DNA from 3 places in the Microbispora sp. H10836 genome. Region 3 is predicted to be linked to each of the others. Evidence: riboswitches for the same ligand, from Rfam matches in the RefSeq annotation. Region 3 holds a riboswitch; each other region holds the start of a gene.

Region 1 (3,269 bases), on a different contig from region 3:
ATGACGACGGTCGACACCACGGCGTACGGCGCGATCATGCGGACCTGGTCCCAGCCGCCGCCGACGTCGCCGAGGATCCAGGCGTAGATCCGCTGCAGTTCCTCCACCTTGAGCTGCTGCACGAAGGTCTGGATCGCGGTGAGGAACGAGGTGACCGCCACCCCGGCGAGCACGAGCGTCGCGGTGCCGCCGCCCCGGCCCGCCGTGTGGCCCAGCGCGTACGCGAGGAACACCCCGCCGACGGCCCCGGCGAAGGCGGCGACCGGCACCGCGGTCACCCCGGCGTCGCCGCCCAGGAAGACCACGACGAGCGTGACCGTGAGACCGGCCCCGGCCGCCGCGCCGAGCAGGTACGGATCGGCCAGCGGGTTGCGGAACACGCCCTGGTAACCCGCCCCGGCCGTGGCGAGCAGCCCGCCCACGACGGCGGCGAGCAGCACCCGCGGCACCCGGAGCTGGAACAGCAGCCCCTCCTCGACCGGCGCGAGCCCCGAGTGCAGGGACACCAGCGGCAGCCGGTCGAGCAGCGCGAGCGCGATGGCGCGGGGCGAGATGCCCGCCGCGCCCGCCACCAGGCCGACGGCGAGGCTGGCCGCAAGCACGGCGGACGCGACGAGCAGCGCCCGGCCGCGCCGGGCCGGGGTCACGGCGTCACCACGCATTCACCGGCCACGCATTCACCGGCCACGCGTCACACCACCACGGGCTCAGCTCGCCGCCTTCTGGACGGCGTCGCCGACGGCCTGGGCGAGATCGGCGACCCGCGGCCCCCAGCGGGAGGCGATGTCGTCGTCCAGCTCCACCACGCGGCCCTTCTTCACCGCGGACAGGCCGGACCAGCCGGGCCGCTTGGCCAGCGCGGCGGCGTTCTGGCCGCAGCACTTGGTGTCGCCCAGGAAGATCAGGTCAGGGTCGGCCTTGGCGATGAACTCCGCCGACAGCTTGGGGTACCCGCCCGCCGCGTCGGGCGCCTCGTCGGCGATGTTCTTCAGCCCGAACAGGTTGTAGACCTGCCCGAGGAAGGTGCTCGACGTCGCCGCGTAGGGCGTGCTGTCCAGCTCGTGGTAGTACGTCAGGTTCTTGCCCTTCGGCGCCGCCGCCGCGAGGGCGTCGAGCTTCTCCTTGACGCCGTTCGCCACCTCTTCGGCCTTGGCCGTGTTGCCGGTGACCGCGCCGAGGTCCCTGATCTGGTCGTAGGTCTCGTCCAGCTTGGTCGCGGCGGGTTCGAGCAGCACCGGCACGCCGACCTTCCCCAGACCGGCCACGACGCCTTCCAGGTCGTTGGCGAGCACGACGAGGTCGGGCTTGGCGGCCACGATCGCCTCGACGTTGGGCTTGAACCCCGACAGCGAGGTCTTCGGCGCCTCCGGCGGGTAGTTCGACTGGTCGTCCACCGCCGACACCTGCGCGCCCGCGCCGATCGCGAACAGGATCTCGGTGGCCGTGGGCGAGAGCGACACGATGTGCTCGGGGCGCTTGGCGATGGTCACCGCGCCGTTTCCGGCCTGCACGGTGACGGGGAAGGCGGCCTGCCCCGTGCTGTTCGAGGCGGCGGTGTCCGAGACTGCGGGGGTGGTGGCCGCGGACGTGGCGGCGTCGTCGGTCTGGCCGCAGCCGGCCAGTCCGAGCACGCCCAGCACCACACCCGCGACGGCCGTGCGTACGGGCCTCACGAGGGTCCTCCATCAGGGGGAATGCCGGGAATCGAGGGACCCGCTGGAAGCGACGGATCACCCTTTTCCACGAGGGTCGATAGCGTCGGCGCACAGCGCAGGCGACCTGGCTCGTCCCCGGGGGCGGGGAACCACAGTTGCGGGACAGCGCCGGATTCTCACCGGACTTCGCTGCGCGGCGCGCGTCGGACGCAACGGTACCAATCCCCTGTCCGGCGTCCACCCCCGGCCCGCCCGCGCATGGGAGTCGACGCGGGGTCTCACCCGGCGGTCCGAGGCCGGGCGCGAGCGCGCGGACCGCGTCCGTGACGGACAGCCGGGGCCGGAGGGCTCCCGCCGCCACCGGCCGGGCGAGGCGCTCGACCCGGACGGCCGGGGCGCCTGCCTGGGCGTACGCGGGGATGGTAGGGCTGGCCCTACCCCGGCGGTAGGGGGGCGCCCATGATCGGAAGTAGGGACCGCGTCGCTGCGCCGGCCGGGGCCGCGGCGGGACGCTTGGAGTGTTCGACGGGCCGGAACTCCGAGGTGGTCTCAGCGCCTCGGAGACCCGGGCTTCAAGGACCCCGGCCCCGAAGACCCCCAGTCCTGAAGACTCCCAGCCCCGAAAACTCCGAGCGCACGGGACTCGCGCGCTCGGAGGTCCCAAGCCCGTGACCCCCGCCGCTCAAGGGTCGACCACCCCCGGCGGCCCGACACAGCGAAGGCGTCCCCCCATGTCCCTGACCATGCTCCCCCCCGCTCCGGAAAGGGCCCCGGCCGCGCCCGCGCCACGGGACCGCTTCATCGACGTCCTGCGCGTCTTCGGGATGGTCCTCGTGGTCGTCCAGCACTGGACGATGCCGGTCCTGTCGTACGCCCAGGGACGGCTGACCACGGGCAACGCCCTGGCGGCGGTTCCGTACGTCACCTGGATCTCGCAGGTCATGCCGCTGGTCTTCTTCGCCGGGGGCGCGGCCAACGCGATCAGCTTCCGGTCCGCGGCGCGCCGTGCGGGGCGCCCGGAGGCGCGGTCCGGCGTGGCGCGGGCGTGGACGGCGCGGCGGGTGCGCCGCCTGGCCTGGCCGGTCGTGCCGCTCGCGGTCGTGTGGCTGCCGCTCCCCCATCTCCTGGTCGCGCTCGGGGTGCCCGCGCAGCCGGTGGAGGTGGCCGCGCGTACGGTCGGCCAGTTGCTCTGGTTCCTGGCGGTCTACCTGCTGGCCGTGGTGGCCACGCCGCACCTGATGCGGGTGCGGGCCGGGGTCGCCCTGCCGGTGCTGGCGGGCGGTGCGGTGCTGATGGACGTGGTGCGCTTCTCCGGCCTGGAGGCGGCCGGCTACCTCAACGTCGCGTTCGTCTGGCTGGCGGTCCACCAGGTCGGGTTCCGGTACGCCGAGGGCGGCCTGGAGTGGCTGACGGGACGGCGGGCCGCCGGGCTCGCGGTGTCCGGGTTCGCGATGGTGGCGGCCCTCGTGGCGACCGGGCCCTACCCCGCCAGCATGATCGGGATGCCGGGGATGATCTCGAACATGGCCCCGCCGAGCGCCTGCCTGCTCGCGTTGTTCGCCGGCCAGCTCGGCCTGGCGATGCTGCTGCGCCCCGCCCTGAACACGCTGGCCG
Region 2 (3,269 bases), on a different contig from region 3:
GGTTGAGGGACTGCGACTGGTCGATGTACGGCTGCCGCGCGGCGGCCATGTCGATCAGCGCCTTCTGGGGAAGCTCCCAGGCGGTGCGGTAGAGCGTCTTCAGCTCGCCGGGGATGGCGGGGATGTCCTGGATCGAGCCGTCGTTGAGCTTGATCGCGTCGCGCGTCGGCCGGGTCCACAGGCCCCGCGACTGGAGGTCGCGGACGAGATACCGGTTGACCTGGAGGAACTCTCCCGACAGCGTCTCCCGCTTGAAGACGTTGGACACCTGCGGCTCGACGCACTCGTAGCAGCCGGCGATCGAGGCGATCGTGGCCGTCGGCGCGATCGCGACCAGCAGGGAGTTGCGCAGCCCGGTCTCCGCGATCCTGGCCCGCAGCGCCGCCCACTCCTCCGGGTGCGCCGGGGAGCACGGGTAGTGGTCCGGGTGCAGGACGCCGCCCGCCGCCCGCGTCTGCTCGTACGCCGGGTGGCGCCCGCGCTCGACGGCCAGGTCGGCCGAGGTGCCGTACGCCGCGAGCGCGATCTCCTCGGCGACGCGGGTGGACAGCGCCAGTGCCCCGGGTGAGTCGAACGGCAGGCGCAGCGCGAAGAACACGTCGGCGAGGCCCATGACGCCGAGCCCCACCGGCCGCCACTTCCGGTTGGCCGCCTCCGCCTCCGGCGTCGGGTAGAAGCCGAGGTCGATCGTCCGGTCCAGGAACCGTACGGCGGTGCGGACCGTGGCGCGCAGCCTGCCGAAGTCGACGGCGTCGCCCTCGGGGGTCAGGTGCGCGGCGAGGTTGACCGAGCCGAGGTTGCACACGGCCGTCTCCCCGTCGCTGGTGACCTCCAGGATCTCGGTGCACAGGTTGGACAGGTGGATGACGTTGCCGGGCAGCGCGGTCTGGTTGGAGGTGCGGTTGGCGGCGTCCTTGAACGTCATCCAGCCGTTGCCGGTCTGGGCGAGCGTACGCATCATCCGGGCGTACAGGGCCCGGGCCGGCACCTGCCGGACGTATCGCCCGGCGGCCTCCAGCTCGCGGTAGCGGGCGTCGAACGCCTCGCCCCACAGGTCGGTCAGCTCGGGGGCCTTCTTGGGGTCGAACAGCGACCACGTGCCGTCCGCCTCGACCCGGCGCATGAACTCGTCGGGCACCCAGTTGGCCAGGTTGAGGTTGTGGGCGCGGCGCGACTCCTCGCCCGTGTTGTCGCGAAGCTCCAGGAACTCCTCGATGTCGGCGTGCCAGGTCTCCAGGTAGACGCAGGCGGCGCCCTTGCGCCTGCCGCCCTGGTTGACGGCCGCCACCGAGGCGTCGAGCGTGCGCAGCCAGGGGACGATGCCGTTGGACAGGCCGTTGGTGCCCCGGATCAGCGAGCCGCGCGAGCGCACCCGCGTCCAGGCGACGCCGATGCCGCCGGAGTATTTCGACAGCCGGGCCACCTGGCCGTACCGCTCGTAGATGCTCTCCAGCTCGTCGCGGGGCGAGTCGAGCAGGAAGCACGACGACAACTGCGGCCGACGCGCGCCCGAGTTGAACAGCGTCGGCGAGCTGGGCAGGTAGGCCAGCGTGGACATCAGGCCGTACAGCTCGGCCGCCTCGGCCACCGTGGCCGACAGGCCGCAGGCGACCCGCAGCAGGAAGTGCTGCGGGCGTTCGAGCACGCGCCGGGTGACCGGGTGGCGCAGCAGGTAGCGGTCGTAGACCGTGCGCAGCCCGAAGTACTCGAACCGGTCGTCGGCCGCCGTGTCGATCAACGCGTCGAGCGCCCCGGCCTCGTCGGCCACGAACGCGGCGACGGCGTCGCCCAGCAGCCCGGCCGCGTGGGCGGCCGCGACCGACTCGGAGAACGCGCGCACCCCCTCGGCCGCCGCCTCCTCCGCGATCAGCCCGCTCAGCAGCCGGGCCGCCCGGCGCGAGTTCTCCGGGTCGGCGATGACCCCGGCCGCCGCCTCCTCGATGGCCTGCCACACGGCCGCCGCGTCCCGCGCGCCGCCTTCCCCTGACACGGGGTCCGCGGACGCGGAGACCGGGTCGGTGATCGTCATCAGATGCCCTCTCCTCGTCGTCTCCTGGCCCGGCCGGACCGGAGGAGGGGCATGCCGCGGCGCACGCGCACGAGAGGCCAGCAGGTGGCCCGTGGCGGACGGCGGCGAGCCCTCCCTCGGGGCCCGGCGCGGGGCGCGCGCCCATGCGCGCGCGTCACCGGCAGGTCTTCGGACTCGCGGGCGTCCGGCCGGGCTCGCGCCCGCCGGTCCTACTGGCCGTCGCTTCCCGGGCGCGCCGGCGCCCAGTGCTTCACGACATGGTGCATGCAGACACCGTGCCGTGTGACGGCGGTCGTTCCCGCTCACCGCTGCGGGGCAGTCCCGGATTCGCACCGGGTTCCCTCTTGCCTCACCAAGGTGAACCAGCGACGCGATGGATCCTACATCTTGTGGCCCTTCCCGCAACTGCCCCCACAAGTTGTGCTTTTCAGCGGAGTCCGAGATCATTGAGCAGCAGGGCCGTTCGGCGCGCCTCGCCGGTCAGCCATTGCCGGAAGTCGTCGCCGTCGAGCCACATCGGCGTCCAGTCGTTGCGTTCGCACAGGCTCCGCCACCCCGGGGTGGCGGTGACGGCCCGGCACAGGTCGAGCAGGGCGTCCTGCCCGGGCGTGCCGCGCGGAGCGACCAGCCCGGTCCAGTCGGCGTACACGACGCGTACGCCCGACTCCGACAGCGTCGGCGCGTCCACCCCGGGCAGCCGTTCGGCGGAGGAGACGGCGAGCGGCCGCAGCCGTCCGGCGCGGACGTGGGGGGCGACCTCGCGCCTGCTGCCGAACCCGAGCGCGACCCGCCCGTCGAGGACCGCGGCGACGGCCTGCGCTCTGCTGCCGAACGCGACGTAGTCGAGCAGCCGCGGGTCGGCCCCCAGGCCCTGCGCGGTCATACCGAGCAGCAGGTGCTCCGGCCCCCGGTCGGCGCCGCCGGCCACCCTGGGGCCGCCCGGGTGGCGCAGCAGCGCGGCGGCGAACTGCTCGAACGTGCGGTAGCCCGATTCGGGCGAGGCGACGAGCACCTCCCACTCCCCCGCCAGCCGCGCGAGCGGGACGGCCCTGGCGACCAGGAGCGGGTCGCGGGCCAGCGCGCAGGCGGCGAGCAACGCGGAATCGGCGACCACCAGGCCGGTCCGCGGCCCGGCCGGCCGGGCGAGGGCCGCCCCGCCGCCGGCCTCCCACCTGATCTGGACGGCCCGGGCCCAGCCCCGCCCCTCGACGAGGGCCTTGAACCCGGCGGCGACGCCGTC
Region 3 (3,269 bases):
CATGCCTGCGGTGGGGCCGCTGCTCACGGGAGATCCGGCCGAGATCGGCGGCTATCGGCTGGAGGGCCGCCTCGGCGCGGGCGGCCAGGGGGTGGTCTACCTCGGCCGCGCGGCCGGGGGCGCGCCGGTGGCGGTCAAGCTGCTGCATGAGGGCTGGTCGGGGGACGAGGACGCCCGCCGCCGCTTCGCACGGGAGATCGCCGCCGCGGGGCGGGTCGCGCCGTTCTGCGTGGCCCGGGTGCTCGACTTCGACCTGGACGGCCCGCGGCCCTACGTCGTGAGCGAGTACGTGGAGGGCCCCACGCTGCAGCGGGCAGGACGGCGGTCCGGGCCCGCCCTGCACCGGCTGGCCGTGGCGACCGCGACCGCACTCGCCGCCGTGCACCAGGCCGGGATCGTCCACCGCGACTTCAAGCCCGCCAACGTGCTGCTGGGGTCCGACGGTCCGAGGGTCGTCGACTTCGGGGTCGCCCGCGGTCTCGGCGCGACCACGGCGACCGGCGGCACCGTCGGCACGCCCGCCTACATGGCGCCCGAGCAGATCGCCGGCGAGCCGCCCGCGCCCGCCTGGGACGTGTTCGCGTGGGGCGGCGTGATGGTGTTCGCGGCCACCGGCAGGCCGCCGTTCGGCGACGACGCGCTGCCCGCCGTGCTGAACCGCGTGCTCACCAAGGAGCCCGACCTCGGCGACCTGGAAGAGCCGTTGCGCTCCATCGTCGCGCTGGCCCTCCGCAAGAACCCCGCCGAGCGCCCGGGCATCCTCGACATCACGATGCGGCTGCTCGCCGCGGTTCCGGAGGGGACCGCCGGGAGCCTCCCCGCCGTGCTCACCGCCGGACGGCATTCCGTGGCTCCGGAACCCGGCACCGTCCCCTCACGGCGGGGCTCCGGCCGCCGCCGCGGGCTGCTCGCGGGGGCGGCGGTCACCCTCGCGGCCGCGACGACCGGGGGCGTGCTGCTGTCGGTGCCGCCGTCCGAAGGCGCCGCCGAAAACGTCGCCGGGGGCGACGCGCGCGGCACGGCGGTCGCCGCCGCCGTGTCCACTCCGGCGGCGAGTCCCAGCCCCTCACTCAGCCCCTCGCCCACCCCGGCGTCCGCTCCGACGCCCACTGCACGCGTGCCGCTGCGCTTCACCGCGCGCTTCGCGGGCGTGTGGCGCGGCAGGGTGGACTACGAGCCCGGCGCGTACGACACGCTCGTGCTGACCGTGCCGAAGGGCGGCGACACGGTCACCGAGCAGTTCGTCGACTACCACTGCGTGGGCACCTCCAGGCTCCAGGTGGTCAGCGGGACGACGGTGCGGCTGAAGCGGGTCTCGATGCGGGGCAACTGCGTGCGCAACGGCACGATCTATCTCACCGTCCACGACAACGGCACGATGACGTTCGACTACAACGGGCACGGCGAGAACAAGTGGACGAAGAACGAGCCGTTCTACATGATCGCCACCTTGAAGCGCATGTGACCAAGCGCACCTAGCGTCCCCACTAGATCAGACAGACCACACTTGCGGGACATCCGACACAAAGGTGTATGTTGACCACCGCAAGCGACGGACGCGGAGGAAGCCGGTGTGAATCCGGCGCGGTCCCGCCACTGTCACCGGGGAGCGACCCTCACCCACGCCACTGCCCAGCACGGGCGGGAAGGCTGAGGGAAGCGCCGATCCGGGAGCCAGGATACTCCGGCCGTCGGACCTTCTACCGGGGGCGCGGACACCCCCAGGGGGGACATGCCATGGCCCGGACAGGCCTGCGCAGACGCGCCTCACTGCCGGTTTCGCGCTCCATCACCTGACGTGGCGGCCGGCGGCGGCCTGCTCGTGGCGGGCACGACCTCCGATGCCGGGAAGAGCGTCCTGGTGGCCGGGCTGTGCCGGTGGCTGGCCCGGCGCGGCGTACGGGTCGCGCCTTTCAAGGCGCAGAACATGGCGCTCAACTCGATGGTCACCGCCGACGGCGGCGAGATCGGACGGGCCCAGGCGATGCAGGCCGCGGCGGCCCGGGTCGAGCCCGAGGCCGCGATGAACCCGGTGCTCATCAAACCGGCCGGGGAGCGGCACTCCCACGTCGTCGTGCTCGGCCGGGCGCACGCCGACGTGGACGCCGTGTCCTACCGCGACCACAAGATGCGCCTGCTCGACGTCGCCCTCGACGCGCTGAACGGCCTGCGCCGCCGCTACGACGTGGTGATCTGCGAGGGGGCGGGCAGCCCGGCCGAGGTCAACCTGCGCGACCGCGACATCGCCAACATGGGCCTGGCCCGCGCGGCCGGTCTGCCGGCGCTCGTCGTCGGCGACATCGACAGGGGCGGCGTGCTCGCGCACTTCGCCGGCACCCTCGCGGTGCTGGACCGGGACGACCAGCGGCACATCGCCGGCTTCGTGGTCAACAAGTTCCGCGGCGACCTCGCGCTGCTGCGGCCGGGGCTCGACTGGCTGGCGGAGGCGACGGGCCGTCCGTGTCTGGGCGTGCTGCCGTGGCGCTCGGGCCTTTGGCTCGACGTGGAGGACTCTCTCGACCTCGACAGCCGTCCCGGCCTGCTCACCCCGCCGGTCGGAGATGAGATCCTGCGCGTGGCCCTCGTACGGCTGCCGCGGATGTCCAACGTCACCGACGCCGACGCGCTGGCCGCCGAACCGGGGGTGAGTGTGCGCCTGGTCACCACTCCCGCCGAGCTCGCCGACGCCGACCTCGTCGTGCTGCCCGGCACCCGCGCCACCGTCGGCGACCTCGCCTGGCTGCGCGAGCGGGGCCTGGACGAGGCGCTGCGCCGCCGCGCCGCCGAGGGCGGCCCGGTGCTCGGGATCTGCGGCGGCTACCAGATGCTCGGCACGGTCGTCGACGACGACGTGGAGAGCCGGGCGGGCCGGGTTCCCGGCCTGGGCCTGCTGCCCGCCCGCACGGCGTACGCGCCGGACAAGGTGCTGGCGCTCGCGGAGGGCGAGTGGCGGGGCCACGAGGTGGCGGGCTACCAGATCCACCACGGCCGGGTCACGGCAGAGGGCGGCGAGCCGTTCCTCGACGGCTGCCGGGCGGGAGCGGTGTGGGGCACGACCTGGCACGGCCTGTTCGAACGGGACGGCTTCCGCCGGGCCTTCCTCGCCGAGGTCGCCGCCGCCGGCGGCCGGGCCTGGCTGCCGGGGAGCGGCACGTTCGCCGCGCACCGGGAGGCCCGTCTCGACGCGCTGGGCGACCTCGTCGAGGAGCACCTGGACACCGAGGCCGTGTGGCGGCTCATCGAGCGGGGCGTGCCCGGCGGCCTGCCCA

Evidence for each region. Region 3 has a riboswitch for cobalamin ahead of HHX30_RS15025 (cobyric acid synthase). Riboswitches for the same ligand answer to the same signal wherever they lie in the genome.
Region 1: linked by a shared signal. The riboswitch ahead of HHX30_RS02650 (ABC transporter substrate-binding protein) and the one ahead of HHX30_RS15025 (cobyric acid synthase) in region 3 are both predicted to bind cobalamin.
Region 2: linked by a shared signal. The riboswitch ahead of HHX30_RS18935 (ribonucleoside-diphosphate reductase subunit alpha) and the one ahead of HHX30_RS15025 (cobyric acid synthase) in region 3 are both predicted to bind cobalamin.

Annotation. Positions count from the first base shown of each region.
Region 1 is NZ_JABBWU010000001.1:574,085-577,353, forward strand. It holds gene HHX30_RS02645 (iron ABC transporter permease) at 1-662, opposite strand, end outside; gene HHX30_RS02650 (ABC transporter substrate-binding protein) at 708-1,673, opposite strand; cobalamin riboswitch at 1,752-1,888, opposite strand; gene HHX30_RS02655 (acyltransferase) at 2,387-3,269, shown strand, end outside.
Region 2 is NZ_JABBWU010000009.1:264,153-267,421, forward strand. It holds gene HHX30_RS18935 (ribonucleoside-diphosphate reductase subunit alpha) at 1-2,029, opposite strand, end outside; cobalamin riboswitch at 2,171-2,411, opposite strand; gene HHX30_RS18940 (tripartite tricarboxylate transporter substrate binding protein) at 2,457-3,269, opposite strand, start outside.
Region 3 is NZ_JABBWU010000007.1:71,396-74,664, reverse strand. It holds gene HHX30_RS15030 (serine/threonine-protein kinase) at 2-1,465, shown strand; cobalamin riboswitch at 1,562-1,685, shown strand; gene HHX30_RS15025 (cobyric acid synthase) at 1,733-3,269, shown strand, end outside.